Linked DNA regions of Phyllobacterium zundukense. The protein of the gene in region 1 interacts with the protein of each later gene in a pairwise test. Links are inferred from orthologs where the notes say so. Each region holds a gene or a part of one and is shown in the gene's direction. Other genes may lie near its edges.

Region 1 (15,640 bases):
GGGCCGTTGCGCGATTACTGGCGTGTCGGCAACAATTATATGAGCCCCATGCTTTACAGCTTCATCGCCAACTGATGGTCCTCATTGTGCTTTTCGACAATGCGGTAGGCACAGCGCCGCGCACCTTTCAATATATGCTCAAAGCGTTTGACCTCGACATTCGGCCCAAGCGCCGCCTGAAATACCTCGAGCTCTGACCGGCATAATTTCTGGCAGGCTTTGGCTGCAACGCAGATAGGGCAGTGATTCTCGATCAGTATAAGTTCGCCGCCTGAGTCCCGGCTGACTTCGGCCATATAGCCCTCTGCCGAACGAATTTCTGCGAGGTGTTGGACTTTCTCTTTTAGCGAAATAATCGGTTCCAACGCCGTGCGGTACTGGTTCAGTGTTATTTTCTCACGATGGGAGATCAGCTGGTCCAGCCCGGCATCACCAAAGACGGCTGATACCGACGCCAGAAGTTCAGCCGTCAATCCGGCGTGGTTGTCGGGAAATCGGGCGTTTCCGGCGTCGGTCAGATGCCAGAAGCGCTTGGGCCTGCCAACGCTCTCCCGGCTATCTTCGAAAGCCACAAGACCATCTTCATGCAGCCGTCCCAACATCTGGCGGACTGCTACTGCGGTAACGCCGAGCCTGTCACCAAGCGCTGACGCCGTTTGCGCTCCGGCCACTTTCAGCGAATAAAGCATGCGATTTGTCGTGCGATCCTGCATGGACATAAGATAGCAAGAAAAATTTAAAAAGCTATTGCTTGTTTTATCTGAGGGAATATAAAAATGCTAGACTTGTTAAATTGAGGAAATGCCATGCACGAGACGACAGAAGACGAAGCCCGCAGTACCAGCTGGTCGGAGCTCCTGAGCCCTTCATATTCGGCGGCGACCCTGACGCTGTGCCTCGGTGTCGCGCTGTTCGCCTTCAATGGTTTCCTGGTTTCTACATCTCTTCCGACGGCAGTGCGTGAAATCGGCGGACTCGAGCTGATTTCCTGGGCTTTCACCCTCTATCTCGTCCTCTCCATCGTCGGCGGCGCCAGTGGCGCATTGCTGAAGGCCAGAGTAGGCGCAAGGATGGCGCTGGTGGGGGCCGCGCTGGTGTTTCTCGCGGGCACGCTTATCGCAGCCTTCGCTTCGTCGATGACTGAGGTACTGATCGGGCGTGCGTTTCAAGGACTTGGGGAGGGCATCATCGCCGCGATTTGCTACGCACTCATTCCCGAACTTTTCCCCTCGCGGCTCGTCGCTAAGGTTTTCGGTGCCGAGGCCGTCGTTTGGGCCGTTGCCGCCTTCGGCGGACCACTTGTATCCGGATTGCTCACGGAACATCTGTCATGGCGCGCCGCGTTCCTTGTCAATGTGCCTTTGGCCTTGATATTCATCGCACTGGTTTTTTATATTGTGCCCAGGTTTTCCGGTGAGATCGCACGCCTGGCCGTACCGTTCCTTCGGTTGGCGGCCATCGGTTTCGGTATCATGCTGGTCGCCTTTGCCAGCATCATGCAGACGGTTGCGACGGAAGTGCTGTTTGTCCTGGGCGCCGCAGTGGTCCTCGCTTCGGTAGTCGTCATCGACCGGCGCAGCCGCACACCCCTCTTTCCATCCGATGCCTTCGCTCTGAATTCCACTGTCGGCATTGGCCTATGGATTGTCCTGCTCATGCCGGTTGCACAAGCCTCCACGTCCGTTTACCTGGTCATGACCCTGCAGAACCTCTGGGGTTACGGCCCGACAAAGGCAGGTGCCTTCAATGCTACGTTCGCCATTGCATGGAGTACCGTTGCCATCCTCGTTGCCAACATACAGGACCAGCGTCGCCGTGCATGGTTGATACGGCTCGGACCGACACTGCTCGTCGCGGGCCTCGCTACAATCGTCTTCGGCTTCTTCGTCGATATGCCGCTGGTCGTAATGCTGGGTCAGATCGCCATTGGCACTGGCTTCGGCGTCAGCTGGGGTTTTCTCAGCCAGTCGGTCATGGAATCAGCGCGAAGCGGCGAACGGGACCGTGCCTCGGCCCTGTTGCCGACCCTGCAATCCGTTGGTTATGCGATCGGCGCCGCTCTCGCTGGTCTCGTTGCCAATGCCGTGGGCTATCCTGAAGCCGCGACACCGGCGGCCCTGCGCGACGCCACGATAATCGTCTTTGCCGTTTCGACCGTCATCGGCGTTGGTGCGTTCGTGGCCGGGTTCGCCTTGCCAACGCGCAAGAAAAATCTGCTGGCGATTGAGTTGCGGAAGCAGCTATAGAATCTGCATGTCAGCAAATGAGAAAAATTTGAAAGCGGATCCTGCAATAGTCAGAATCTGGGTGGAAGGGTGGGCGCTAACCCGTCAGGTAGCGCCACCCGTTTTCGAGAACGGGGGCTATCGTGTCGAAGTCGGTCTTCCGGATCAGTTGAGGCGTTATGTTTTCTCAGGATATTCCGATTGTGTCCGTCAGCATGCCGAGGCCATTTCCGAGCCCGCGATCTTTCTGAAGGTCTGTGCGCCGCCGGAGTTTGTCCAGCCGAATCTGCCGGCACGTTGGCATATCCAATCTCCCGCATTCATGATGTTGCTGTCCGGGCGCATGCAAGGCGAAACCACCTCTTTGCCGGATGGCTATGTATGTGACCATCAGGTGTATGATGGCGTAACCATCGTGAATATCCTTGACAGGGACGGGGAGATCGCAGCCACGGGACGGATCGGATTTCCTGGGGATTTGGCCGTCTATGACCGGATAAGTACCCATGAGAACCATCGCCGCAAGGGGCTCGGTCGGTCTGTCATGAAGCGGCTCGAAATGCTTTCTCGAGAAAAAGGCATGCAACGCGCGGCACTCGTGGCAACGCCCGATGGCCGTGCACTCTATGAACCGCTCGGCTGGCAGTTACATTGCCTCTATACAACCGCTGTTATTCCAAATGCCGGTGCTTGAAACTGGCGCTACTGCGCCAGCTCGGTCATCGCCTCTTCATATTCGCCGGAAAGTGTCAGCCACTCTTCTTCCGCGCGGGCGAGCGAAGACTTGGCGTAGCCAATTTCCTTGCCGATCTGCGTCGCCTTTGCGGGTTCGCGCGTATAGATGACCGGATCAGCAAGCTGAATCTGCAGCGAGTCGATCTTTTTCTGAAAGCGATGCACCTGTGCCTCCGCTTCCTGGATTTTCTTTTGCAAAGGCTTCAAGGCTTCACGCTTCTGCGCGGCAAGTTTGCGTTGCTCGGCCTTGCTCAGTTTCTGGCCTTCTTCCACCACGATCTTGTTACCTGACCGCTCGGCTTTCGCATCGGCCAAGACCAGCGAGCGATAGGCATCGAGATCGCCATCATAGGGCGCAACGCCGCCATCACGCACCAGCCAAAGCCGGTCCATGGTCGCTTCGATCAAATGTCTGTCATGAGCGATCAGGATGACAGCGCCGTCGAAATCATTGAGCGCGTGCATCAGTGCTTCACGGCTGTCGATGTCGAGATGGTTCGTCGGCTCGTCGAGGATGAGCAGGTTCGGACCCTGGAAGGTGGCAAGACCCATCAAAAGCCGGGCTTTCTCACCGCCGGAAAGGTCTTTTGCCGCCGTGTTCATCTTCACAGTGGCCAGGCCCATGCGTGAAACGCGGGCACGCACCTTCGATTCCGGCGCATCCGGCATCAATTTGCGCACATGCTCGATCGCGTTGTCCTCAGGGATCAGATCATCGAGCTGATGCTGGGCAAAGAACGAGATTTTCAGGTTCGGCGCCACGGTCATCTTGCCTTTTTGCAAGGGCAGGCGACCGCCGATCAGCTTGGCCAGTGTCGATTTACCATTGCCGTTCGAGCCGAGCAGGGCAATACGGTCATCCGCATCGATACGCAAATTGAGATGCTTGAGAATGGGTCTACCCGGCGTGTAGCCGACCTCACCGCTTTCAATCGCGATGATCGGCGAGGCCACCACTTTTTCCGGTTCCGGAAAATGAAACGGCATCACGTGGTCTTCGATATGGGCCGAAATCGGCTTCAGTTTCTGCAGTGCCTTCAGCCGGGACTGCGCCTGTTTGGCCTTGGATGCCTTGGCACGGAAACGCTCGACGAAAGCCTCCATGTGGCTCCGTTGTGCTTCCTGCTTCACGCGCTGCTTCTGCTGCAATTCGAGTGCTTCGCTGCGAAGCTTCTCGAATTGATCGTAGTTGCCCTGCCAAAGCGTCAGCTTGGTCTGGTCGAGATGGATGATCGAGTTCACCGCGGAGTTCAGAAGATCGCGGTCATGGCTGATCAGGATCACAGTGTGCGGGTAACGGCGCACATAATCCTCGAGCCACAAAGTGCCTTCAAGGTCGAGATAGTTGGTCGGCTCGTCGAGAAGCAAAAGGTCCGGCTCGGCGAAAAGAACAGCGGCGAGGGCGACACGCATGCGCCACCCGCCCGAGAATGATGAAGCCGGACGTTTCTGCGCTTCCGCGTCGAAGCCAAGTCCTGACAGGATCGCACCGGCGCGCGCCTCGGCGGAATGCGCATCGATATCGGCAAGCCGAATATGGATATCGGCGATACGATGCGGGTCGGTGGCTGTCTCGGCCTCTGCAAGCAAGTCAGTGCGCTCGGTATCGGCGGCAAGCACGATCTCGATCAAGGAATCCTCGGTGCCCGGTGCTTCCTGCGCCACCTGACCGATCTTGATGTTCTTCGGCAGGAAGAAATCCCCGGTTTCCGCGTGAAGTTCACCGGTAATCACCTTGAACAGCGTTGATTTGCCCGCGCCATTGCGCCCGACCAGTCCAGCCTTGGTGCCAGATGGCAGATTCAGGCTGGCGTGGTCGATGAGCAGGCGGCCGGCCATACGCACGGATATATCGTCGAGAATAAGCATGGCCGCGCTTTTGCACGGGAAATGGCTTTTCCGCAAGACTGTACTGTTGCATATCTGCCGTGCGCTTGAGGTAAAGAGACTTCACAACACCTTATGAATAAGGTCTGCCTTCTTCTGTCCGCTGGAACTGGATGAGATCAAAGGATGGAGCAGCTTTGCCGAGTGCTGTCAAAATGGCGTGGGCCTGACCACGATGGTGCGTTTGGTGGTTAAAGAGATGTGAGAGCGCCGGCGCAAGACGCTGACTGATCGTCCGCATGTCGCTGACCGTCGTATAGGTAAAGCGCCCGGCAATATCCGAGCTGTCCAGGCCGTCGATCCAGCTGATGATACGCGCGTCCTCTGTTTCTCGTGCAGCCTTCAACGCCTCCAGTTTTTCGAACAGGATCGCATCCAATGTTTTCGGGGCATCTCCTTGGCCAGTAAAACGGTAGAGCCAGATACGATCGGTCACCAGCAGATGGTTCAGGGTGCCGTGCAACGAAGTGAAGAATGCGCGCATGTCGCGCCGGTATTCTTCGTCATTGAGCTCGGCTGCCGCGGCATAGAGCCGTTGGTTTACCCAGCGGTTATATGCGGCAAGCATCCTGAAATGCTGTTCCATTACATTGGCTCTCTATAAATAAGGTTGCGTTATTGACATAATGATATCTGAAGGAGGAGTTGTTTCCATGAAATCATTTTGCCGCGAGAATTGAAATGACGGGCCCGCAACTCCTCCCCTGCGAAACGCCTGATGCGAGACAGCCGAAAGGGACGAATGGCAAGACCCAGTGGGTTCTGCCCGCCACAATTCTCGGCTCGAGCTTGAGCTTCATCGATGGTTCCGTGGTGAACGTCGCGCTCCCTGCGATTCAGGGGAGCTTCGGGTCAAGCCTTGCCACCATGCAATGGGTGGTCAATGGTTATATGCTGATGCTTGCAAGTCTCATTCTGCTTGGCGGGTCGGTTGGTGATCGCTTCGGCCGGCGGCGTATTTTCATCGCCGGTCTCATCGGCTTTGCCGTTGCCTCGATGGGATGTGGTTTGGCACCATCGGCCGGATGGCTGATAGCGATGCGGCTGTTGCAGGGTGCGAGCGCTGCGATGCTGGTGCCTGCCAGCCTTGCCATTATCAGTGCCGCATTCAGGGGGGAGGCACGCGGGCGGGCGATCGGAACATGGGCGGGGGCTGGCGCGCTCACGATGGCTCTGGGACCTCCGTTTGGCGGGTGGCTGGTCGATACGGTGGGCTGGCGCTCCATCTTCTACATCAATCCACCAATTGCCGCCGTCGCATTGTTCCTCGCGTGGAAGTTGCCGGCCGACGACCGCAGCAAAGGCGCATCCGAGCCCCTCGATCTGCGCGGCTCAGCGCTCGCGGTGCTGGCTCTCGGATTACTCAGCTACGGATTAATTGCTTCTGGCGAGGGTAGCGGTCTGATTGGCGGGCTCGCCATTGCTGCAGCCGTTCCCGCGGGCGTGCTGTTCATCATTGCAGAATCTCGGTCTGTCGCGCCGGTTATGGCGCTGTCGCTATTCCGCGATCGAGATTTTGCAGGCGCCAACGGCATTACCGTTCTGCTGTATGCCGCGCTTAGCGGAGCCTTGTTCCTGCTGCCATTCCTGTTGATCGAGGTCCATAAGTACAGCGCGACCGCGGCAGGGGCGGCCCTCTTGCCTTTCTCGCTGATCATGGGGTTGGGATCGCGCTGGATCGGAGGGCTGGTCGAACGGATCGGGTCGCGAATACTGCTGATTATCGGCCCCTTGGCGACGGCAGTTGGCTTTGTGATCCTGGCAGTGTCTGGCGAATATCCAGGCTATTGGATCGGCTTCCTGCCTGGGCTGATCGTAGTTGGCATCGGCATGACAGTCAGCATTCCGCCGCTGACGACCACCGTCTTCGATTCCGCCCCGGATGAAAAAAGCGGCACGGCATCCGGTGTCAACAATGCGGCGGCACGGGGCGGGGGACTTGTAGCGGTGGCGGCTTTGGGGCTTGCCGTCGGCGGATCGGAACTTTCCTCGATGGACGTCAATGCTCTGACCAATGCCTATCGGCTCATCATGTTTGGAGCTGCGGGCCTTGCTGTCTTGAGTGCGCTTGTTGCAGCACTGACAATCAGCAAGCGTAGCGTAGCACCCGCGAGGGAACCAGTGCCCAAACGACCTTGAAATGGTCTGCCACCGCAATGGATTGGCAAATGGTCTATTGGCAAATGGGCCTGCTCCCGCTATAGAGCCGCCACCATTCCCCCAAATGACAAGGTTTCATTCCATGGCAATTGAACGTACTTTTTCGATGATCAAGCCCGACGCGACCCGCCGCAATCTGACCGGTGCCATCACCCAGAAGTTTGAAGAAGCTGGCCTTCGCGTTGTAGCTTCCAAGCGCGTGTGGATGAGCCGCCGCGAAGCCGAAGGCTTCTACGCTGTGCACAAGGAACGTCCATTCTTCGGCGAGCTGGTTGAGTCCATGTCCTCAGGCCCGACTATCGTTCAGGTTCTCGAAGGCGAGAATGCCATTGCCCGTAACCGTGAAATCATGGGCGCGACCAACCCGGCCAATGCCGACGAAGGCACGATCCGCAAGATTTTTGCCCTCTCGATCGGCGAGAACTCGGTTCATGGTTCCGATGCCCCCGAGACTGCCGCAGAAGAAATTGCCTACTGGTTTTCCGGTACTGAAATCGTCGGCTGATACTCGGCTGCGCGAATAAAAAAAGCCGGGTGAAATGCCCGGCTTTTTTTGTTTTGGATCAATCAATTCTGCTTTGCCAACTGGACGATGGTTTTTCCGGCGTCGTCGTGCAGCAGCAGTTTGCCGGTGTCGGCATCGATTGCGTAGGACCGCGTCCGTTCAAGTGCGGAGAAGAACTTTTGTTCTTGATCCATCAGGGCGGGCGGACACATCATGCGTGTTGCAGCCGCCGGTTTGAAAGACAGATTGGATCCATCGATCGTGGCGCTGGTCATGAAGCGATTGCAGCCGCCCGATCCGTTCGCAGATCCGTCGGCATTGATCGTCAGAGCCGTTTGCGCATTATCAATGACACCGCGCCCGTCGATGTCTTCGGCAAGCCAGGTAACATCCCTGATCTCACCTCCGGGTTCGTCACTGCGAGCGGACAATGACAAAACCAGCAGTACCAGGACGGCCAGAAAGCCGATGATGAGTGAACCAACTGCGACACGGTTCATTTGGTTTTTCCCCAGCGCTTGAGTGCTTCCTCGTCGGTTGCCTTCGCCTCGACCCAGTCGCTGACCTCACCACTGACGAGGTGCTGCTTCTTCCAGAAAGGCGCGGCATTCTTCAGATAGTCCATCAGGAACGATGCGGCCTCGAAAGCTGCCTGCCGGTGAGCGGAGGCAGCGACGACAAGGACGATGTTCTCACCAGGTTTGATAAAACCGTAGCGGTGGACGACGGTCAGGCCCGTTAAACTCCAGCGGTCCAGAGTTTCTTCGGCGATACGGCCAATTTCGACCTCCGCCATGCCGGGATAGTGTTCGATTTCAAGTGCTGCCAGCGTCCCGGCCTCATCCCGGCAAAGCCCGCTGAATGTCACCACCGCGCCGATGCCGCGGCGGTCCCTGGTCATCCGGTCAATTTCGGCGGCTGTATCGAAATCCTCAGCCTGGATGCGGATGAGTGGTTCGACCGTGCTCATGCTTCATCCCCCGGTCATTGGCGGGAAAAGCGCAATCTCGTGTGCGCCCTTGATCGGCGCATCGTGCTCGACATGTTCCTGATTGATCGCGACGCGGATCACATCCTGGTATTCAAGCGCTGATTCATATTCCTCACCGCGGGACTTTAGATGGGTCAAGAGGTCGTTGACCGTGATGATCGAGGGCTCAAGATCGAGATATTCCTCGCCCTTGCCGATCCGTTCACGCACCCATGCGAAATAGACGAGTTTGGTCATTGGTCAGTCCACCACGTGTTTCAGCCCGGCCCGGAAATAATCCCAGCCAGTGTACAGCGTTATCAGTGCGGCAATCCACAATAGAATAATACCCGATATGGTGATCACCGGCACAAGTTCGTCGCCGGCAGGTCCCGCTAGCAGAAATGCGATGGCAACCATCTGAATAGTGGTCTTCCATTTGGCAAGCTGGCTTACCGGCACGCTGACCTTGAGTTCCGCCAGATATTCACGCAGGCCTGACACAAGAATTTCGCGACAAAGGATGATGATGGCAGCCCAGAGCGACCAGCCGGCGATTGTTCCATCCGCCGCCAACAGCAGCAGACAGGCCGAAACCAGCAGCTTGTCTGCAATCGGATCGAGCATGCGGCCGATGGTCGAGGTCTGCTTCCAGATGCGCGCTAGATAGCCGTCGAGGAAATCGGTTATGCTGGCAATAGCGAAGATCGCCAGAGCGCCCCAGCGCGCCGCATCGCTGGATTGCAGGCGTCCTTCCAGAAAAAAGCATACCACGACAAGGGGGACGGCAATTATTCGGGCATAGGTAAGAATATTCGGCAGAGAGTAGGCGTTGTTTTTGGGCATATTTCCAACCAATCCAAATCAGCGCCGATCAAAAGGGTTCGACCGCCAAACGTCAAGCTCATCAATGGAGAGTCGGGCGCATTTATGTCCCGATTTCAAGAGTTAAGACCTTATGTACGGAAATGATCGCGAATTGTAATGGCCATGGCTTCAGATATACCGTCGACCTTCATCAAATCTTCGACAGCCGCCCGCGAAACCGACTTTGCCGTGCCGAATTGATGCAACAGAGCGCGTTTGCGTGAAGGACCGATTCCCGCGATTTCATCCAGCGGATTCTTTACCATCTCTTTCTTACGCTTGGCCCGGTGCGTGCCGATAGCAAAGCGGTGTGCCTCGTCGCGCAGACGCTGCAGGAAATACAGCACCGGATCGCGCGGGGGAAGCGTAAAGGAGGGCTTACCCTCCATGAAAAACCGTTCGCGCCCCGCATCGCGATCGACGCCCTTGGCGACACCGATGGCGGTGACCTTGTCGGCAATGCCCATCTCCTGCAGGATACCGCGCACCGCGCTCATCTGACCTTGTCCGCCGTCGATGAGGATTATGTCAGGCCAGGCCGGGAAAGCATCGGAATCATCGTCGAATTCATCGATCTCCACATCCTCCGCCGGCGCATCCTTCGTTTCCGGCGTACCGTGCTCTTTGACCAGTCGGCTGAAACGCCGCTCGATCACCTCGCGCATCATGCCGAAATCGTCGCCAGGCGTGATCTCGGTCGAGCGGATATTGAACTTGCGATACTGGTTTTTGACGAAACCCTCCGGGCCGGCGACGATCATCGCGCCGATGGCGTTGGTTCCCATGATATGAGAGTTGTCGTAAACCTCGATGCGGCGCGGTGTTTTCTCCAGCCCGAAGGTCTCGGCCACGCCCTTGAGCAGGCGCGATTGCGATGACGTCTCCGCCAACTGGCGACCAAGGGCTTCGCGCGCATTGCTGAGGGCGTGCTCGACCAGATCGCGTTTCTCGCCGCGTTGCGGAACTGTGATTGTGACCTTGCGATCCGATTTCGCCGTCAGTGCAACGCCAAGCAATTCCTGATCTTCGACGGTTTCCGAAAGCATGATCAACGCGGGGCAAGGCTTGTCATCATAGAACTGCGACAGGAATGCGCCGAGAACTTCGGCGCCCGAGAGCGACGAATCCGCCTTGGGATAATAGGCGCGGTTGCCCCAGTTCTGGCCGGTTCGAAAGAAAAACACCTGGATGCAGGTCACGCCGCCATTTTGATAGATCGCGAAAACGTCGGCTTCCTCCACCGATTGCGGATTGATGCCCGAATGTGCCTGAACGTGCGACAGCGCCGACAGGCGATCGCGATATACAGCTGCCCGCTCGAAATCGAGATCTGCCGAAGCCTCGCGCATCGCATCTGACAAATGCGTCTTCACCGCCTGGCTTTTGCCCGAAAGAAACGCCTTGGTTTCGCTGACGAGTTCGTCATAGTCCGCTTCGCTGATCTCTCCGGTGCAAGGACCGGAACAGCGCTTGATCTGGTAGAGCAGGCAAGGGCGTGTGCGGTTTTCGTAGAACGAATCCGTGCAGGTGCGCAGAAGGAATGCACGCTGCAGAGCATTGATGGTGCGCCCGACTGCCCCCGCCGATGCGAAGGGTCCGAAATAATCACCTTTGCTCGAGCGTGCACCGCGATGTTTGAAAATTCCAGGCGCAAGCCGCCGGTCAGTCTGCTTGGGTGCTGTGAGAAGGATATACGGAAACGACTTGTCGTCCCGCATCAGCACATTAAAGCGCGGCCGCAACCGTTTGATCAGATTGGCTTCCAGAAGCAGTGCTTCCGTCTCCGTGCGGGTGACGACGAATTCCATTTTCATGGTTTCGCGGATCATCCGCGCGATGCGGTTGTTGTGGCCCTGACCGCGGGCATAATTGGAAACACGCTTCTTCAGGCTGTGCGCTTTGCCGACATAGAGCACGTCGCCAGCCTCGTTGAACATGCGATAGACGCCCGGCTTGTTTGGCAAGCGCTTTACCAGCGCAGCGATTACATCGGCGCCGCTGGTTCCATCGCTGACGATCGTCGAATCCCACTCGATTGCACTGATCAGAGCCGCTACGTCGCGAACAGGTTCGTTGCTTTCCTCGATTGGTTCTTCCAGATCCTCATCGACGGGCAAATCGATATCGTTTTCTTTCACATCGTTGGAAAGAAACTGTTTTGGACTGGATTGATTTGCCGGGTCGTTCATTCATCAATTCCTGAAACATCCGGCGTCTGCCATGCCAGATGCTGCCCTCCGTCGAGAGCAATCATTTGCCCTGTAATGGAGCGTGCTTCCCACAAATAGCGGATTGTACGGCCGAATTCTGACAGATCGGGCCCATGCTTCAAAACGAGCATATTCACCTGCCGATCGAAATCAGCCTGGCTCTGCCTGTCACTCGGCATGGTTGGGCCAGGTGCGATGCCATTGACACGGACCCGTGGTGCGAGAGCTTGGGCAAGCGTCTGCGTGGCAGTCCACAACGCTGATTTGGACAGGGTGTAGGATATGAATTTCGGCGTGAGCTTCCAGACACGCTGGTCGATCATATTGACGACCAGACCATCCTTACCTGCCGGCAGCGCCGTTGCCATCGCATCCGCAAGCAGCACGGGTGCCTTGACGTGGACGGCGAAGTGCCGGTCCCAGATGCTGTCATCGGCAAAGTCACCTACGCCGTCTTCCTGAAAAATCGACGCATTATTGACCAGCAGTTGCACAGGCCCGAGTTGATCCTGTGCGTCGCGAACAAGGCGGCGCACTGCATTGCTGTCGGCGAGATCGGCCCGCACCACGCAAGCCGTGCCACCTGCCGCATAGATGTCCGTCAAAAGCTCTTCGCCCTCGTCGCGCGAATGATTGCAATGGATCGCCACGGCAAAGCCATGTGCGGCCAGATCCTGGACAATCGCCTTGCCGATCCGCTTTGCGCCACCGGTTACAAGAACAACGGGCTGATCAGTCTTCAAGTGATGGCTCCTTCATGCCGCGATTCAGTCACGAATATAGGGATCACGGCATGAAAGCGCGAGAGTGAAAGGCCGCAACAGTGTCAGTAGTGAACAGATGCGATTGATCATCGAAGTTCATCTGCGCCAAGGCGGACGCAGTTCGAATAGCGTCACAACATCCTCCTGGACTTTAAGACGAACGCAAATTTTAAGCGCTGATTAAGTTTACTATATTGCGCTGCAATATCGAGAGACTGCCGGCCAAATTCTCGTCTAGTATCGATTAGCTTCTATTTTATTGGCTTACTATATTAGCATTGAAATCATTGAAGAATTCGCGATGTTGCATAAAAAACACATCGCATTTCCGCCATTTTCTCGACAGTTTCTTTTCACAGTGCCGCGCAAGTGCCGCCACAATGCAAAGCGAATGTCTGCCCCGTCAAGCGGATGCAATTCTTGGTTCTTCCCCCCAACCAGTGCCCGCTCCGTGTAAAAGAGTTTAAAAAAGGAGATTGCCTATGCGCACTCTTAAAACAACGATCCTCGCTACCGTGGCAGTGTTCACGCTCTCCGCTCCGGTAATCGCCGCCGACGCCATCCAGGAACAGCCACCTGCACCGGCTCCCATCGAAGCACCAGCTGCTGCTGATTGGTCCGGCGCTTACCTCGGCGCTTATGGCGGTTACGGTTGGAACAAGCACAAGACCGACGATTCTGGCAACATCAACGCCGATGGCTTCCAGGGCGGCGCTTACGGTGGTTACAATTTCCAGAACGGCCAGTTCGTCTATGGTGGTGAAGCAGACCTCGGCTACTCCGGTGGAGACGAGACCAGTGGCGGCATCAAAGCGAAGCAGGGCGTAGAAGGCTCGGTTCGTGCTCGCGCCGGTATCGCGCTTGATCCGATTCTGTTGTACGGCACAGGCGGTCTCGCCGTGGCGAACAGCAAACTGTCTTCCGATACGGGTAGTGACTCAAACACCCGCGTCGGCTGGACAGTTGGTGCCGGTGCCGAAGCCAAGTTCACGCAGAATATCGTAGGCCGCGTCGAATATCGCTATAGCGATTACGGCAAGAAGGACTTCGACCTCGGCGGTCTGGATGACGTTTCCAGCAAGCTGACAACGAACGAGATTCGTGTCGGTGTTGGTTACAAGTTCTAAACGACGATTTATTTGAAAAGAGCCGGGCAGGAAACTGCCCGGCTCTTTTTTTGCGCTTATTTTGGCAGCAGCGCCGCCAAGTCAGGATGCAATTCCTCGAAACGCTTCTGCCAGCGCTTGAGCTTCGAGCGGCCTTTTTCCCATTTGCCTTCAAAACGCAGGCTCGCATAGGCGAGGGCGGCCGCAAGTGCGATATGTCCGCCATGAATTTTCTTGCCGAGACGCGGCGGTGCGGCGTTGAGGTGGTCAAGCACGCGGATAGCCTTGCCCCATTGGCGGTCGAGCCAAGGCTGGTGGATCTTTTCCTCCGGATGGAAGCGGCGCTCATAAACGTGTGCGAGCAGCACATCGCAAAGTCCGTCGGCAACCGATTCCAGTTGTTCGGCCTCAAGCCGCTTTTCTGCATTGCGCGGGAAAATCTTGTTGCCCGACATACGGTTTAGATATTGCGTGATGACGCGGCTGTCGAAGATTGCCTTGCCGTCATCCAGAATAAGCGTTGGAATCTTGCCGAGCGGATTGGCGCTGATCAGTTCCATCGGTTCGGCGTTGCTGTCCACCAGCACATTCTCGACAGGGACCCCCGCATAAAGCGCCGCCATGCGGACTTTGGTACTGTAGGGTGAGGCGGGGGAATAGAGAATTTTCGGCACTGTGGACTCCCATTGATCACGATTCGGTGCCGGAACCGTAAACCCGCCATTGGTTTTCGCAAAGAGCGGCATTTTCGCCTTACTACTGCGCTGCAGGCATATCCACGGAGCGCCGCCTGCAAGAGGAGCGCTCGACTTCGGGGCAGGTGCGGAAGTTCAGATCCTTTGTCAGGCAAACGCGCACCTCCCGCAGATAGTCGCTGTCGCAGGTAACGGCGATGCCTTCTTTGGCAAGTCCGGGATTGGCGGAAACAAAGGCCTGTTCTAGTACCTGCGGATTGATCGGCGCGCGCGATGTAGGCTGGCGGTAAGGGGCTGGAATCGCAACACGCTTTACAGCTTGGCGCATAACGGAGAAATAGTCCTGCTGCGTCAAGCCGGTGCAGGAGCCATGTTTACGCCACTCATGGGTAACGAGACCGGGTGATGGCATGATATCGGATAATTGTCTGGCTTGGGCGTAGGGAACGTTGCGCGGCTGCGACGTATCGCAATCCTGCGGATAGCCCCGTTCATATTGCGGCCAGAGCCCATGCACGACGAACCCGTACGGCCGCCCTGACGAACATTGTTGCCGATTGGCGTTCGGTCCTTCTGCCGCGCAATAGCTGGGTGACCAGGAAAGCGCGAGCACATAGAAGTCGAAACCTGTGCCGGAGGGCAGTGACGGGGGCTGCCCGGCCTGCCGTTCCATCGGCGTATCAGAAGAAGGTTCGATCGGACCGTTCGTTACCGGCGCGTTCTCTTCGCGCAGATAGGAAAGTATTGAAATGCCGATCAGAGCCGCAAACAGCACATAGCGAGCCAGCTTGGCGATCGGCATGCCTTGGCTTGACTAGTAAAGCGTGCGGCAGTTGCCGTTGTACACGTGCCAGCGATCAAATCCGGAAACGCAGAATTCAACGTTATTGCCGATACCGACGAAACCTTGGCCTTCTTCGACCAGATACCAAACCGGACGTTGAACTCCATCCGAAAGATGTGCTGTCGCGCGGCAATAATGGCGCGCCACGGCATCCATTTCCGGATCGCGGCTAGGCTCAAAGTGCGTCAAGCGCACATCGCTGAAGTCCTGGATGGCAACCTGCGGTAGATTGGGTACGTGGCGAACCTGATAGGAAAACCTGTTGATGATGCGATTGAGGACGCGTGCCTGCCCGCATGTATCGTCGTAACCGGGCCCGCTTTCCACGTAATCTGCGGCCCGCGCCGGAGCGGCAGCCGATGCCAGCGCTACGCCAACGGCGAAGCTTGCAGCAAGAAACGATGATACGCGCGTCATAGGATCACTCTCCGTGAAATCTCGTTGGTCGCAATCTCAACCAGCCGTTGCCTTCGGTCAAGCGTCAACTTGCTCGCCGCGTATCCATTCGAGCGTGAAACCCGCATTCTGTTCTTCACTGAGGATTTTCGACAACGCTGGCAGCAGGATGCGCAGTTCGTCATCGAGCGTATAGGGTGGGTTGACGATGATCATGCCGGTGCCATCCAGACGCGGTTCCGGCGAAGGAGCGCGAATCATGAGTTCGGTCCGCAA
Region 2 (15,483 bases), 1.8 Mb from region 1 along the record:
GGTCGCGCTAACTTGGGCTCGCGTACCGCCGTTTCTGCCGCGACGACCCCATTCCCACCGCTCGTTAACGTCGTTCGCGAGCAGTCTGTAGGTCAATTCAGTGCGAAAACCGAGTTCATTACGGGCGTAGCTGGCAAACGCCGCCCCATATGAGCGCGTGAACCCATCAAGAATGGGATCGTTGCTTCGGTCAGCGTCGGACTCAGGGTAAGGGTCTGAAACGGCAAACGACGCATCATAAGGACTGACAACCTCGAATTCATCGCCCTTCGAGTGCTTAACATAGGTGTTGTCGAGAAAACCGCGCGTTCTGCCCACGACCGCTTCGGGTATGCCAGTCAATTGTGAAACCCGCGCGTAGAATTTTTTTGCCTTGTCCCCTGTCGGTTCAGGTCCCGCAAGCGTCACAAGATAATCCGTCATGGCAAATTGCTCTGCGTTCCGGATCGCGCTCGAGTCGAAGGCATTTCGGCGTTCCAACTCTGCAGCAGCAAGCGAAGGAAGCTGAAGGGCCGCTCCTAGCGGATACTCCCTCTCCCCAAATAAAAGCTGCCCCTCGATGAGTGGTGACAGCATGATTATTCCCGAAACCAGGATGCCTTGATCATCCTTGAGTGCAGAGGCGACCTTTGCAGCACGAAAACCACCGTAACTCTCGCCAAGCAAATACTTCGGAGAAGCCATGCGCTCATTGTGACTTACGTAGAGCGCAATCGTCTTGGCAATGCTCTCCGCATCTTGGCCAACGCCATAAAAATTTGAAGTAACGCCGTCGCTCGCGGCACGACTCCATCCCGTGCCGACAGGATCGATCAACACAAGGTCGGTGAACCCCAGCCAACTATCCGGATTGTCGACAAGCGTGGGTCTGGTGCCATCCTGTCCGTTCGAGCCGAAATCGAGAATGCGTGGTCCGACCAGCCCAAGGTGGAGATAGGCCGACGCGGCTCCCGGTCCGCCGTTGAAGGCAAAGGTGAGCGGACGACCCGGTTGACGATCGCGGGCGACATAGGCGGTATAAAATATCTTGGCGGTTCGCTCTCCATTCTGCCCGAAGAGGCTGAGGGTGCCCGCGGTTGCGGTATAGGCGAGGTTCTGCGTCGGGGTTTTCAGGACGTGATCGGTAACTGAATCCGCGGCCAAAAGCCCCAGAATGCCGGTCGAATTGTCGCTCTCTGTCTTTGGAGCGTTTGCGTTATCTCCAGCACCTGACGGCTGTCGAGATTGCGCGACTTTCCCACCATGGTCATCTGCACCAGCGTCTTGCCGCGCATTGTCTTGCGGAAACGCTGGCGAGGTTAGTAGTGCAAAGGCGATGGCTAGACGCAAAATGATGTGATGGAACAGCTCTTCCCTCCTTCGATGCGGTGGCGTCCGCCAAGAGTGTATTCATTCGCACGGGAGAGGGAACTCAACACAAATTGATCTGCATCCAGACGACGACGATCTGCCGGCACATGGCCTTGCGATGTCCGTAAGATTGTAGGCCGCGTGGCAAAGCCAGGCACCATTCACGCCGGATAGGATAAAAGCCGCGGGACTGGCCTGAAATTGATCTAAAGGACGAAGCCGTATTGTGGCTCCACCTCTCGCTCTGTCGCACTAGTGTTCGGTCATGGAATGATGTGTCAGGGTCGCCGCGTTTTTGAACGGAAACGGTTTTTGAAAATGCCCGCGTCCCGCCATAAAATTGAGCTCACGATTTGCTGCCATTGCCGCCAGCTCGTCCTCATCACGTACGCCACTCTCATAGATTGCCATGACGACGCGAGCCAGTTCGTTACAGCGTTCATGGGTCCTGGGACACCGATCCAATAGCTGCGATGCCCTGTTGTGAGCCCTCTGCATGATTTCCCAGTCCGTAGTAGCGAATATTCGTTGGTCTCTATCTGTGAATGCCATGACACGCTCCCATCTGTTTAGCGAGAACACATCTCAATTTGCGGACCGCCATTCCGCGAGGTCATCATTGCGGCGATATGGAAAAAGCTAAGCGCATTTTCGGGGCGGCCGCAAATCGAATTGGATTCGTTTGTCGAATTCACCACTTACCGCACTGCAAAATGCCACTCCTGATGGGCAAACTTAGCAAGAGAGATACGCGGCAATTACACCAAATTGAAGATGGCCTTTGAATGGACTTCCGGCACGGTCATTCTGTTGTTTGTTCGAGGAGCCTCATCAATCCGGTTTCAGGGCCGGTAAGGCCTGCCCGATGGGGCGGGCGCAGAAGCGAACTATCGAGTCGGCCGGCGTTGAAGTACTCCGTCACAAGAGGATGAACATAACTTGACCGTGTTACTGCGGGTGTATTGCGCAAAAATTCGCTGACATTGCGCATGGCTGCTGCGAGAGCCCGCTTCCGGGCGGAATCGGAGTTGGCATCCATCCGCGCCAGGAATTCGAGAGCACGGGCCGAACCATGAAAAGTTCTGAAATCCTTGGCACTGACTTTTGAACCGGAGATTTCTTGTAGATATTGGTTCAGTTCTCCCGCGTGCAAGCTCCGCCAGCGCTGCTTGTCCTTGTATTGGAACAGTCTTCCACGCCTTGTCAGTGTTTTCAGGCGTCGGACAGCGGCGCGATCGCTAATCGCTATTTCGTTCTTCTTCTTGGATTTACCAGCAAAGACAAAGTTGGCGAGATTGCCGTTGATCTTGAGATCACTATTTTTGAGTGAGGCAATGCCACGACCGCCATCCTTGGCATACTTTTCATGTCCCGCCCGGAAAGCCTTTTGGTCGATCAGCTTGAGGGCAAGCGCGGCAAGCGGACGGCTCGATGTCGGCGGGCGCCGCATATCGCGGATAATGCGTTTGCGGATCCGCGGAAGTGCCTTGCCGAATGCAAGCAAGCGATGAGTTTTGATGCTGTTGCGCACCTCCTCCCACTTCGGGTGGTAGATGTATTGCCTGCGCCCAAGCGCGTCCAGGCCCACAGCCTGAATATGGCCGTCGCAATCATCACAGCAATAAACGTCGGTCCAGGCCGGCGGTATGACAAGTGCTGCCATGCGTTTGATGTGTGTTTGCGCGACGGGCCGTCCGTTAGTACGGATGTAATTGAATGTATCCTTCGATGCGACGCGTTTTAAGGTAAATGTTTCAGGATCAACCAGTTTCAATCCAAATTTCTCTGCATAATATGCGTAGTCCGCCTGCATTTCTTCACCTTGTTGTTGCGGTTCAAGAACGCCTGTCGTGACGGACTGTTCCCTGAAGCGGAAAAAAGGGGCAAGATAGAATCAACGACGCCATCTACGTATTGGAAGGAGAGCTCATGGCTCCGCGTTCATTCTGGAAAGGCTATTTGAAGCTTTCGCTCGTCACCTGCCCGGTGGCGATGGTCCCTGCAACTACGGACAATGAAAAAGTCAAGTTCCATACGCTTAACCGGAAAACGGGAAATCGCGTTGTCAGCCAATATATCGATTCCGTAAGTGGCAAGCCGGTGGACGAGGACGAAGAAGTCAAAGGCTATCAGCGTAGCGAAGACGAATATGTCATGCTCGAGGATGACGAGATTGAGGCGGTGGGGCTTGAAAGCACGCGAACGATCGATATCGAGATGTTTGTGCCGCGCGATAGCATTGATTGGATCTGGTATGACAAGCCGCACTATCTGACACCGGACGATCCCGTGGGCGAAGAAGCTTTTTCGGTCATCCGCGATGCGATGGAGGCAACCGGTCAGGTCGGGATTTCGCGGCTGGTTATGTACAGGCGGGAGCGTGCTGTGATGCTGGAGCCGCGAGGTCGCGGCATTGTCTTGTGGACATTGCGCTACGGCGATGAAGTGCGTGATCGCGATGCTTACTTCGGGGATATAAAGAATGACAAGGTCGACAGCAATCTCATGCCGTTGGTAAAGACGCTTATCGATGAGCGGATGAAGCCATGGGATCCCAAAATGGTTGATGATCCGGTTCAGGATCGCTTGCTGGAAATTATCGCGGCAAAAAAGAAGGGCAAGAAGCGTCCGGCAAAGGCAAAAGAGAGCACCTCGGAGCCTCCGAGTAATGTCGTCAATATCATGGACGCTTTGAAGAAGAGTATCGCCAGCGAAAGCAAATCAAAAAAACGCTAACCGCGCTTTTTTGTTTTCGGCTTTTCAATGGGAGCGGCGGCTGCACGAAAATCGGCCCAAGGATCGCGTTTTATGGCAGCAAGGCGAGTCGCCGTGTTCAAGACCGTGAAATAAGCCGGGCCAATGCCGGGAGTAAGCTCATCCCATTCGAGTGGCATCGAAACGGCAGCGCCTGGACGCGCCCGCGTTGAGTAGGGTGCAACTGCTGTCATACCGCGCTGGTTGCGCAGATAATCGATGAGAATCTTGCCCGTGCGTTTCGACTTGGTGATGGTCGAGACATATGAGTCAGGACTGTCGGACGCCATGGAATCAGCAAGTGCTTTGGTGAAAGCCTTGACTTCCGGCCAGGTAGCTTTGGGTTTAACTGGGGCCACAACGTGGAGACCCTTGCCCCCGGACGTCTTGATGAAGGCGGCTAGACCTGCCTGTTCAAGTCGCTCCCGGGTTTCAAGTGCGCCTGCTATGACCTGTTCCCAAGGGACATTTTCACCTGGATCAAGATCCATGATGATCATGTCCGGGCGTTCCCAATCTGTGGTCGTCGAACCCCAAGGGTGAATTTCGAGCACCGCCGACTGCACCAGACCGATAAGCCCGTCCAAGTCGTTGATGCTGATCAATGGCTCGTCGTCTTCGTCTTTTGGATCGGTGACCAAGGCGATATTGGAATTGAGGCCCTTCCAGGCGTGTTTCTGAAAAAAGGTTTGGCCGGTAATGCCTTCCGGACCCCGGAGCAACGCCAAGGGGCGCGCAACGACGAAGGGAGCTATATACTTCCAGACCTCGGTATAATAGTCCGCCAGGCCTTGCTTGGTGACGCCTTCTTCGGGCCAATAGATGCGGTCGGGATGGGTAAGTTTCACTGTGGGCCTCTCCGGTTGTGGCGATGCCTTTGACCTTGGCGTCTCGCGCACGACTTCGTTTGGATGCTTGTCCTCGCGCAGGCCGCGGAACGCTGCATGACGCAGATTGTTGTCAGCTGTCCAAGCGCGGAATTCCACCTCAGCGACAAGTTGCGGTTTCACATAGCGCACCTGCCGTGCCGCATCGGCGCTCAGCCGTTCGGCAAAGGGACTTTCCGGCGCGCGAATGCGTTCGAGCCTGCGAAACAAATCTTCCGCCACCGACGCGCTGTACCCAGTTCCGACGCGTCCGACGTGCTCAAGTTGCTTGCCGTTGTAAACGCCCATGACTAGCGAGCCGATCGCCCTGCGCGATGTAGTGGATGGTACGTAGCCCCCGATGACAAATTCCTGCCGTTGTGAGCATTTGGCCTTGATCCAATCCTTGACGCGGCCGGAGCGGTATGGCGCGTCGCGAAGCTTCGACACGATACCTTCGAGGCTGAGTCGGCAGGCGTGATCGAGAATAAGAGGCCCATTTTCTTCGAAATGTCCACTATAGCGGATCAATCCGGGCGCATCGGCCGTCAGTTTTTCAAGCATGGCCTTGCGCTCGACCAAGGGTAAATTTTGCAGATCAAAGCCGTCAAGATAGAGGAGGTCGAAAACGTAGAAAACGAAACGATCCGTCCGGTTGTCGCTGAGATCGGCTTGCAGGGCGGAAAAGCTGGAGGCGCCTCCAGCTGTTTCGACCACCAGCTCGCCATCGATCAGCGCCGTGCCAATTGGCAGGCTTTGAAATGCGCCAACGATTTCTTTGCCGAACTTCTTCGTCCAGTCGAGGCCGTTGCGAGTGAACAGCTTGACCCTGCCGGCCTCGATCCGTACCTGCAGTCGATAGCCGTCAAACTTTATCTCGTGAATCCAGCGTTCGCCTGAAGGCGGCTTTGGCGCAAGTGTCGCCAGCGTTGGCTCGACAAAAGAGGGAAGGGGTGCCTTCCTGGCTCCGTCGAGTTTTGAGGGATCAGGGATATTCGCCAGGGTGTCAGGGGACTGGGTTTTGATAGCCTTGGCGGCGGCTTTGCCATTGGCGGCCTTTTTTTTATCGATCTTGCCGGTCTTGGAAGACCAGCCGGGCTCTTCACCAGCGACATCGGCGATTTCACGCCCGGTCTTCACGGATTCAGGGCGCTCCTCAAGAATATCAGGATCGTTTTCGGTACGCGCGGAATCGTCTTCTGCCTTTATGAGCAACCAATTTTCGCGCTTTTCGCGCGGTTTGCCGTGCATGCGAACCAGATGCCAACGCCCTGAAAGCTTTTCACCGTGAAGTTCGAATTCCAGATGGCCCTTGGCATAACCGTACTTCTGGTCAAAGACCGGGGTCCAGGTGCCACGGTCCCAGACGATGACGGTACCACCACCATATTCGCCCTTGGGTATCGTGCCCTCGAAGCCGCCATACTCCAAAGGATGGTCTTCCACGTGGACCGCGAGCCGCTTCTCACTCGGTACCAGGCTTGGGCCGCGCGTAACCGCCCAACTCTTCAAAACGCCATCCATTTCAAGTCGTAGATCGTAATGAAGTCGCGTCGCATCGTGTTTCTGGATGACGAAACTATTACCGGCCTTACGCGACTTGCGCCCCTTTGGCTCTGACGTTGTCTTGAAATCGCGTTTTTTCCGGTATGTTTCAAGCGCAACCATAAATCAGCTCGCCTTCCTCCGTGCGGGTTCCGCCTTGGGTTTGCGGGCTTGCGTCTTTTTGGGTTTCGCCTCTTTCTTGCCTGCACCAGCGCTTTGCCGCAGCGCCTCCATAAGGTCCACGACCTTCTCGGACTTGGCGGGCTTCTTGGTGGGGATCGGCTTGCCTTCGAGTTTCGCCCGGACCAGTTCGGCAAGAGCGGTCTCGTATCGATCCTTGTACTCGGAAGGGTCGAAGCTGCCGCGTTTCGTTCCGATAATATGCTTGGCTAGGTCCAGCATCTCGCCCGTGATCTTCATCTCAGGGATATCGCTAAACGCATCCTTGGCTGAGCGGATCTCGTAATCGAAGTGCAACGTGTTGGCCACCAGTCCACCGCCCGCTGCGCGGATTAAGAGCGTGCGAGCGCGGCGGAAAAGCACCGTTTGGGCAAGCGCCGCCACCTTCTTGTCTTTCATGCCCTCACAGATGAGAGCAAAGGCTTCCTGGCCGTGCTTGTCACTGGGTGCGAGATAATATGGTTTGTCGAAATATATGTCGTCCACATCGTCCGTGGCGACGAATGCTTCGACTGATAGCGTCTTGTCGCTCTCGGGAACCGCAGCAGCAACCTCTTCGGGCTCGAGTACGATGTAATCGTTGTCGCCAACCTCGTAGCCCTTGACCTGATCTTCCTTTTCCACAGGCTTGCCGCTGTCGGAATCAATGAACTGCCGCTGAACCCTATTGCCGGTTGCACGATTCAACGTGTGAAAGGCGATGCGGTCAGAGGTCGAGGCAGCCGTATACAGCGCCACAGGGCACGAAAGCTCTGCAACCTTCAGAAAGCCTTTCCAATTTGCTCTTGGCGCCAACGCTCAACTCCCATGGCTCGTATTGCGAAATGCACTTGAGGTGGATTAGTTCCGAAACCCTTGTTGGTCCTACGTCTGACGGCTTGATTAATGGACGAGACGGTAACAATCTTGGCAGAAGAATACAACTTGAACGGGAAATAGCAGGGTTGGCAGACAACGGCGGGCCGCATGATTGGAGCGCGCCGAAGGCTCAAACAATTTTCACATACTTGATGAAAGGTGTTACTTTCGCGACCCTGTCGTAGAGTTGGCGTGCCGTCTTGTTGTCCTGGTTGGTCGTCCAATAGACCGAGTGGGCGCCAGCCTTGGTGGCCTCGGCATGGACGGCTTCGATCAATGCGCGGCCAACGCCCTTGCCGCGCACCTCCGGGTCGGCATAGAGATCCTGAAGATAGCAGACATCCTCGATGCTCCAGTTGTGCCGATGAAACAGGTAGTGCGTTAGCCCGACAGATTTGCCTTCAAACTCGGCGATGAAGCCGCGGTATTCGTGACTGGCACCGGAAGTCAGCCTCGCGAATGTCGTTTGGTAGACCTCTTCAGGCACTGTGGTCTCGTAAAAGGTGAGATAGGCAGTCCAAAGCCGGCGCCACTGGGCCTCGTCGGATTTTTGCAAAGGGCGGATTTGAACGCTCATCTATATTTGTCTCCTGATCTGCCGGGCGCGAGATTAGGGTTGCGATCCAATGAGCGCAAGAGGTTGAAATTAGCCGACAACCCTACTGGTGCAATCCAACCAACCGTCCTATATTTGGGTTGGCGTTCTGCGCTTCTCGACAGGAGAGACATATTCCCCGGGGCCTTAATGATCCCTTAGGGAGCTGTCCCTGAGGAGGCCCGTGGGCTTCTTCACACGGCACCCACCTACTTTGTAGGTTCCCGGGATCGACTTCTCCATCGGTTGTGTGGACGCCGCTTTTAATTTTGTGCTCATCCCGAGCTGGAGTCCAGCTTCCAGCCCCTCATGAAGTCACCCGCTTGAAGTACCCTCCCACCATCAAGGACCTGAAGAAGAATTTGAGGCTCGAAGCTCTGGGCCGGCGCGACGCGCTTTCCACGGAGTATCGGATCGAAGCATCGATGCGCATCGCTGACGCCGGCGTCGCTTCCCTTGTTGTAGATCCGGGGACCAATGTCTCGGGTTTCTGGCCGATCAGGTCGGAAGTGGATTTACGCCCTCTGCTTTTTCATCTGCGCGAAAAAGGTGCGCGGCTACTGCTTCCGGTCATCATCGACAAGCAGACGATTATTTTTCGCGAACTTGTGCGCGGTGCGCCGATGGTTGCCACGGGTTTCGGCACGGCGGGACCGCCCGAGGATGCGCTTGTTCTTGATCCTTCATTCATGCTGGTCCCTCTTGCCGCGTTCGATGAGCGCGGTCACCGTATCGGCTACGGCGCGGGCTACTACGACCGGGCGATCGCGCGACTGCAGGAGATTGGCGTCAATCCCCGGTTGATCGGCGTGGCTTTTGACTGTCAACAAGTAGAAATCGTGCCTGATGAACCGCATGACGTGCCGCTGGAGGCCATCCTGACGGAAAGCGGGTTGCGTAGCTTTGGCTAGACCGATAAAGCCAATCAACAATTATGAGCCCCGAAGGAACGGGCGCTCTCACTCAGGATGTGCGCGTGAGATTACTTTTTCTTGGTGATATGGTTGGCCGCTCTGGCCGTACAGCCGTTTATGAACAATTGCCGGGCCTTATCTCCGATCTGAAACTCGACTTTACCATCGTTAACGGTGAAAATGCGGCCGGTGGCTTTGGCATCACCGAAGAGATTTTCCACGACACGATCAATGCTGGTGCTGATGTCGTCACCACCGGCAATCACGTTTGGGATCAGCGCGAGGCGCTGGTCTTCGCCGCGCGCGAGCAGCGCTTCCTGCGGCCTGCCAATTTCCCGCTGGGGACAGCTGGAAAAGGTTCGGGCATATTTCTTGCCAAGAATGGCGCACGGGTTCTCGTCTCCAACATCATGGGCCGCGTTTTTATGCATCCGGATTTGCATGACCCCTTCACGATAGCCGAGGAAATTCTGGCGGCATGCCCGCTCGGTGAACAGGCGGATGCGGTGGTCTTTGATTTTCACGCGGAAGCGACGAGCGAGAAACAGTGTTTCGGTCATTTTGTCGATGGTCGCGCCAGTTTCGTGGTGGGCACTCATACACATGTGCCCACGGCAGACGCGCAGATATTAAATGGCGGAACTGCCTATATGTCCGATGCGGGTATGTGCGGCGACTATGATTCCTCGCTCGGAATGGACAAGGAAGAACCGCTCAATCGGTTCCTTTCCAAGGTGCCGAAGGGCCGGTTTGAGGCCGCCACCGGCAAGGCGACGATTTGCGGCGTCGGGGTCGAGATTTCCGACAGTACTGGCCTCGCCGAAAAGATCGCTCCACTGCGTCTTGGCCCGCGACTTGAAGAAACCATTCCATCATTCTGGAAATGAGTTGACCGAAGGAGGGCGCTCACCTAAGTCGAAGCACGCACCTCTACACCATCCGGGCCACTAACCTCAGGAACGACCCCCATGGAAGCGCTACTCTCCTATTTCGATTTCATCTACACGCCGTCAGGCCTTATCGCCCTCGTTACGCTTGTCGTGATGGAAGTGGTGCTCGGCATCGACAATCTCATTTTTATTTCGATACTCACCAACAAGCTGCCGAAGGAACAGCAAGCGCGTGCCCGCCGTCTTGGTATCAGCGCAGCGCTGATCCTGCGGCTCGTTTTGCTATTTACAATCTCGATCATCGTGCAGCTGACGGAACCGATCTTCGAGGCCTTCGGTCATGGATTTTCATGGCGCGACCTTATCCTGATCGCCGGTGGCCTGTTCCTGGTGTGGAAGGCCACGAAGGAAATCCATCACACGGTCGATCACGAGGATGCCAAGGAAGATGTCATCGGCAAGACGGTCACGCTTACGATGGGTGCAGCAATCGCGCAGATCCTCGTGCTCGATCTTGTGTTTTCTGTAGATTCCATCATCACCGCTGTCGGCATGACCGACGAAATCGCCATCATGGTTATTGCCGTGCTTGCTGCCGTGACCGTCATGTTGCTTGCAGCCGAGCCTTTGTCGAAGTTCATCGCCAACAACCCTACTATAGTCATGCTTGCGCTCGGCTTCCTTTTGATGATTGGTATGACGCTGATCGCCGACGGGTTTGGCTATCATGTTCCCAAAGGCTACATCTATGCGGCGATGGGCTTTTCTGCCCTTGTCGAGGCGCTCAACATGCTGGCGCGCCGCAGGAAAAAGCAGCACTGATTATGATACAAGTACATTAACGCCTATTGGAGGATTTGCACTCAATGACCCAGACCACTTTTGCCGAGGCTTTCGTTCCGCTCAAACTTGCCAACCGCTCGCTCGCATACAAGGCGCTGGCAGTGGTGATCGGCACTGCGTTTCTTGCGGTCAGTTCGTGGATTTCGGTTCCGATGGTTCCAGTGCCAGTCACCATGCAGACCTTCGCGGTCACCATGGTAGGCGCTCTCTATGGCTGGCGGCTTGGTGGCGTCACCGTCGTTGCATGGCTTCTCCATTCTTTCGTCGGATTGCCTGTCTTGGCCGACGGCATGCCGGGCCAGATTGCCTTTGCAGGTCCAACGGCTGGATATCTGTTTTCCTTTCCCGTTGTTGCGGTATTCATTGGTCTTCTCGCGGAACGTGGGCTGACGCGTAATCCATTCACGGCTTTCGGTGTCATGCTTCTGGGCAACGCTCTATGCCTTGTGCTCGGTGGGGCGTGGCTGGCAAACATGATCGGCCTCGAAAAGGCATGGATTTTCGGTGTCGCGCCGTTCATCATCGGTGGCGTCCTCAAATCGGCGCTGGCGGCCGCAACGATCGAAATGTTTCGCCGCTCAGGTATCCGCCTCTCTTGACGGTCAGGCTTCGCGCGCACCACCTGCTCTGCATGCTGACCTATGTCGGTAAAGGCTATAGTCCTGCCTTTACCGATAACTATGACAAGGTCATTGCGAGGTTGGTGGCCGGCGAGGATATCCTGATCAAGGCGGGGCCGGACGATATTTGCGAGCCCCTTCTCGCAACGCCCGAACCGCATTGCTTGCGCGACAGCGTTATCGAACGCGATACCAAGGCGATGCATGACGTCTCCAATCTGCTCGGCAGACCGCTTCAGATCGGCGACGCTGTAAATCTTGACGCCATGATGGTTGGAAAATTTCGCGATGCCTTTGCGAAGGGCCAAACCCGGCGTGCTTGTATCGGTTGTGAGTGGTTTGAACTTTGCTCCGCGATATCGAAATCCGGCTTTCAAGACACCAGACTGAAGTTTGGTTGAACGGCAAAGCGACGGGTGCTGGACGAAGCGCCGCTTTTTACCTATAAGGGCGCCATTCCAGAAGCATGTTTCCGCTCGGTGCAGCCCGCAACGTCATTGCAGGGCCCTGAAGTGAAACATCAACAACCGAGATAAAGCACGCAGGGGTGCCATGGCAGGCCATTCACAATTCAAGAACATCATGCACCGCAAAGGGCGCCAGGACGCCGTTCGGTCGAAAATCTTCTCCAAGCTTGGGCGCGAAATCACTGTCGCTGCCAAGCAGGGGCTGCCCGACCCGTTGATGAACCCGCGTTTGCGTCTGGCCGTGCAGAACGCCAGGGCGCAGTCGATGCCAAAGGACAATATCGAGCGCGCCATCAAGAAGGCGTCCGGTGGCGATGCCGATAATTACGAGGAAGTTCGCTATGAGGGCTATGGCCCGGGCGGCGTTGCTGTCATCGTCGAGGCATTGACGGACAATCGAAACCGCACGGCCTCCAATGTGCGGGCCGCCTTCACCAAGGCTGGTGGCGCCTTGGGTGAAACCGGCTCCGTCGGCTTCATGTTCAATCGCGTTGGTGAAATCACCTACAAGCCCGAGGCAGGTAGCGCCGACAAGATCATGGAAGCTGCGATCGAGGCTGGAGCCGACGATGTAGCGAGCGACGAAGAGGGCCACGTGATCCTGTGCGCTTTCGAAGACATCGGCGACGTTTCGAAGGCGTTGGAAGCCGCGCTTGGTGAAGCGGAATCAATCAAGGCGATCTGGAAGCCTGCGACGACTGCTCCGGTTGATGAAGAAAAGGCGCAGTCGGTTCTTCGATTGATTTCGACGTTGGACGATGATGACGATGTGCAGAACGTTTATGCGAACTTTGAAGTGAGCGACGAAGTCCTGGCCAAGCTCAGCGCCGCCTGATCCTATTGAAAATAATGACCCGCCAGGAATGTTCTGGCGGGCTTTTGTTTGAGCTTAGTTGACCGGGCCGTCCCCGCCAAGAGCTTCCATATCCGCGTCAGTCGGTCTTACGCCGGTGGCGCGATTGACCAGAATGGTAACAACCCATAGCACCACGCCGATCCCGATGAGGATCCCGGCGATCTTGTATTGCACTGGATCGCGGCCGGTCCAGGGGCCTGCGAAGAAGGCGCAGCAGATTGCGCCGACGATCGGCAGAAATGTCGGAGTGCGGAAGTGGTCGTGATCCACGCTTTCTTTGCGCAAGACCAGAACTGCGATGTTCACGATCGTGAAAACGAACAGCAGCAACAATGCCGTCGTGCCACCAAGAGCGGGAACCTCCCCCACAAACAGAATCAGGGCAAATGCCAGCAATGTCGTGAAGGCGATCGCCAGATATGGCGTGCGGCGGGTGGCGTGTACTTTGCCGAAAATTGGCGGCAACACATGTTCGCGGCTCATGCCGTAGACGAGGCGGCTCGCCATCAACATGTTGATCAAGGCACTGTTAGCGACGGCGAACATGGTGATGAAGCCGAATATCCATAGCGGGAAATTCGGCGCCCCGGCCTGAACGACCTTGAGCAGCGGGGTTTCACCTTCGCCGAGATCAGCAGGTGTGACGAGGGTGATGGCGGAAATGGAGACGAGCACATAGATAGCGCCGGTAATAAAGAGACCCACCAGCAGCACTTTTGGAAAAATTCCCGACGGGTTCTTGCATTCCTCGGCCATGTTGACCGAGTCCTCGAAGCCGACCATGGCGAAAAAGGCGAGGGTGGTTGCGGCCATAACCGACCAGAAGACGCTGGTATCCGGAGACGTGGCAAATTGCGTGATGCGAGAGACGTCGCCTTGTCCGGCAGCAATGGCCCACAAGCCGATGAAAATGATGATCAGAAGGCCTGTCAGCTCCACCATGGTCAGAACCACGTTGGCCTTGACGCTTTCACCGACGCCACGGAAATTCACGGCCGCAACGATCGCCATGAAGGCGAGGGCGACGAGCGAAATGCCGATTCCCGTTTGAAGATTGAGCTGAAACGCTCCCGAAAGGTTGGCGGCGAATGCACGCGATGCGGTCGATGCGGAGGTGATGCCTGAACACATGACGGTGAAGGCGACGATAAATGTAATGAAGTGGATGCCGAAGGCCTTGTGCGTATAGAGCGCGGCGCCGGCTGCCTTCGGATATTTCGTCACCAGCTCGAGATAGCTGAAGGCTGTGACGACGGCGACGACGAACGCCACGAGGAATGGGAGCCAGACGACACCACCAACCTGTTTTGCCACCTGGCCAGTGAGCGCATAAATGCCGGTACCTAAAATATCGCCGACGATGAAGAGGAGCAGGAGCCAAGGGCCCATGACCCGGTGAAGACTTGGTTCGATCGTCGCTCCTGCGGCGCTGCTACCTGAAGTCACGTCGGTCATCGAGTTCTCCCCCCTTGTAAATGCAGATACGCGTTTGAAAAAGCTATTGGCGAAACAGTAGCTTGTCAAACGAGAGGGAGCGAACAATGAAAACGGCCCCGAAAGTTCGGGGCCGTTTTAAAATCCGGTGCGCCGGAAAACTTATATGCCGAGATTGGCGAAACGGCTCTTGAACTTCGATACGCGGCCGCCACGGTCTGTCAGCTGCTGCGAACCACCGGTCCATGCCGGGTGCGTGGAGGGGTCGATATCGAGGTTCATCGTATCGCCTTCCTTGCCCCAAGTGGAGCGGGTCAGGTACTCTGTACCATCGGTCATGACGACCTTGATGGTGTGGTAATCTGGATGAATCTTGGCTTGCATCTTTATCGTCCTAAACTAGAGGGCACAAAACCAGCGCCACTGCCTAAGTGGGTTTCCGGTCGGAGCCGATTGGTAGAGATGAAGCCAAACGTCACAGGGGCGTGGGCTTCCAAAACTGTTGGCGAGCCTATACATCAGCCTTTAAGCAATAACAAGGCCGTCTGGCCGCAAAGTCGCAAAGCGATGTGAGGAAGACCTGAGACATGGCCGATAGGGATCCATCTCGCCTTCAAGAGACGGAAAGAAAGCGTCGCTCCTTGAAACCGCTGCGGCGAATCTACCCTTATATGTCACGCTATCGGGGTATGATAGCTGGCGCGCTCGTCTCCCTGGTGCTGGCGGCGGTAACGACCCTGACGCTTCCGCTGGCTGTCCGACGCATGATCGATCACGGCTTTTCCGGCGCGAATGGTGCTTTTATCAATAATTATTTTGGCATGCTGGTCGTGCTTGCCGCGCTTTTGGCACTCGCTTCGGGCGGGCGATACTATTTCGTCATAACACTTGGTGAGCGTATCGTTTCGGATTTGCGCCGGGATGTATTCGATCATCTGACACGGCTTTCTCCGGCTTTCTTTGATGGTACGCAGTCGGGAGAAATTGTCTCGCGCCTTACAGCCGACACGACGCAGATCAAATCAGCCGTCGGTGCGACGGCGTCGGTGGCGCTTCGCAATCTCATCCTTGCGTTGGGAGCAATCGTGATGATGGTGATTACGAGCGCCAAGCTCTCGGGACTTGTTATCGCGGCAATTCCGCTGATCATTATTCCGTTGGTCGCTTTCGGGCGATCCGTGCGCCGCCGCTCTCGTGCCGCCCAGGATACGCTGGCCAATGCCACGGCCTATGCCAGCGAATCCATTGTCTCGGTGCGCACGCTGCAGGCATTCACCAACGAGAAACTGGCAACCACTCGCTTTGGCGCCT

What was found.
Region 2: the proteins of ndk (region 1) and N8E88_RS20665 interact in binary tests that used the Escherichia coli proteins (3 or more experiments, as listed by UniProt). The link is inferred for Phyllobacterium zundukense from one-to-one orthologs.

Annotation. Positions count from the first base shown.
Region 1 is NZ_CP104973.1:3,497,652-3,513,291, reverse strand. The notes cover bases 5,933-8,800. They hold ndk (nucleoside-diphosphate kinase), read left to right. Parts: upstream 5,933-7,089; coding sequence 7,090-7,512; downstream 7,513-8,800. Other genes in these bases: pgsA (CDP-diacylglycerol--glycerol-3-phosphate 3-phosphatidyltransferase), read right to left, coding at 8,744-8,800; moaD (molybdopterin converting factor subunit 1), read right to left, coding at 8,486-8,740; N8E88_RS29600 (molybdenum cofactor biosynthesis protein MoaE), read right to left, coding at 8,009-8,482; N8E88_RS29605 (META domain-containing protein), read right to left, coding at 7,575-8,012; N8E88_RS29615 (MFS transporter), read left to right, coding at 5,933-6,986. In the rest of the region: N8E88_RS29645 (GNAT family N-acetyltransferase), read left to right, coding at 1-75; N8E88_RS29640 (helix-turn-helix transcriptional regulator), read right to left, coding at 54-689; N8E88_RS29635 (MFS transporter), read left to right, coding at 807-2,246; N8E88_RS29630 (GNAT family N-acetyltransferase), read left to right, coding at 2,275-2,919; N8E88_RS29625 (ABC-F family ATP-binding cassette domain-containing protein), read right to left, coding at 2,928-4,829; N8E88_RS29620 (DinB family protein), read right to left, coding at 4,921-5,433; more of N8E88_RS29615, read left to right, coding at 5,529-5,932; more of pgsA, read right to left, coding at 8,801-9,328; excinuclease ABC subunit UvrC, read right to left, coding at 9,439-11,538; N8E88_RS29580 (SDR family oxidoreductase), read right to left, coding at 11,535-12,302; N8E88_RS29575 (outer membrane protein), read left to right, coding at 12,806-13,450; N8E88_RS29570 (glutathione S-transferase), read right to left, coding at 13,507-14,103; N8E88_RS29565 (ribonuclease T2 family protein), read right to left, coding at 14,186-14,926; N8E88_RS29560 (hypothetical protein), read right to left, coding at 14,939-15,385; N8E88_RS29555 (23S rRNA (adenine(2030)-N(6))-methyltransferase RlmJ), read right to left, coding at 15,443-15,640. UniProt on the Escherichia coli protein: Major role in the synthesis of nucleoside triphosphates other than ATP. The ATP gamma phosphate is transferred to the NDP beta phosphate via a ping-pong mechanism, using a phosphorylated active-site intermediate.
Region 2 is NZ_CP104973.1:1,679,361-1,694,843, forward strand. The notes cover bases 7,555-10,265. They hold N8E88_RS20665 (5-formyltetrahydrofolate cyclo-ligase), read left to right. Parts: upstream 7,555-8,471; coding sequence 8,472-9,059; downstream 9,060-10,265. Other genes in these bases: N8E88_RS20655 (GNAT family N-acetyltransferase), read right to left, coding at 7,684-8,130; N8E88_RS20670 (TIGR00282 family metallophosphoesterase), read left to right, coding at 9,125-9,949; N8E88_RS20675 (TerC family protein), read left to right, coding at 10,031-10,265. Outside these bases: N8E88_RS20625 (S10 family peptidase), read right to left, coding at 1-1,329; N8E88_RS20630 (hypothetical protein), read right to left, coding at 1,603-1,902; N8E88_RS20635 (DNA topoisomerase IB), read right to left, coding at 2,153-3,163; N8E88_RS20640 (non-homologous end joining protein Ku), read left to right, coding at 3,280-4,086; ligD (DNA ligase D), read right to left, coding at 4,083-6,638; N8E88_RS20650 (non-homologous end joining protein Ku), read right to left, coding at 6,642-7,490; more of N8E88_RS20675, read left to right, coding at 10,266-10,774; N8E88_RS20680 (biotin transporter BioY), read left to right, coding at 10,819-11,394; N8E88_RS20685 (DUF1284 domain-containing protein), read left to right, coding at 11,391-11,816; N8E88_RS20690 (YebC/PmpR family DNA-binding transcriptional regulator), read left to right, coding at 11,968-12,717; N8E88_RS20695 (APC family permease), read right to left, coding at 12,772-14,193; rpmE (50S ribosomal protein L31), read right to left, coding at 14,335-14,556; N8E88_RS20705 (ABC transporter transmembrane domain-containing protein), read left to right, coding at 14,760-15,483. UniProt on the Escherichia coli protein: Involved in the removal of 5-formyltetrahydrofolate.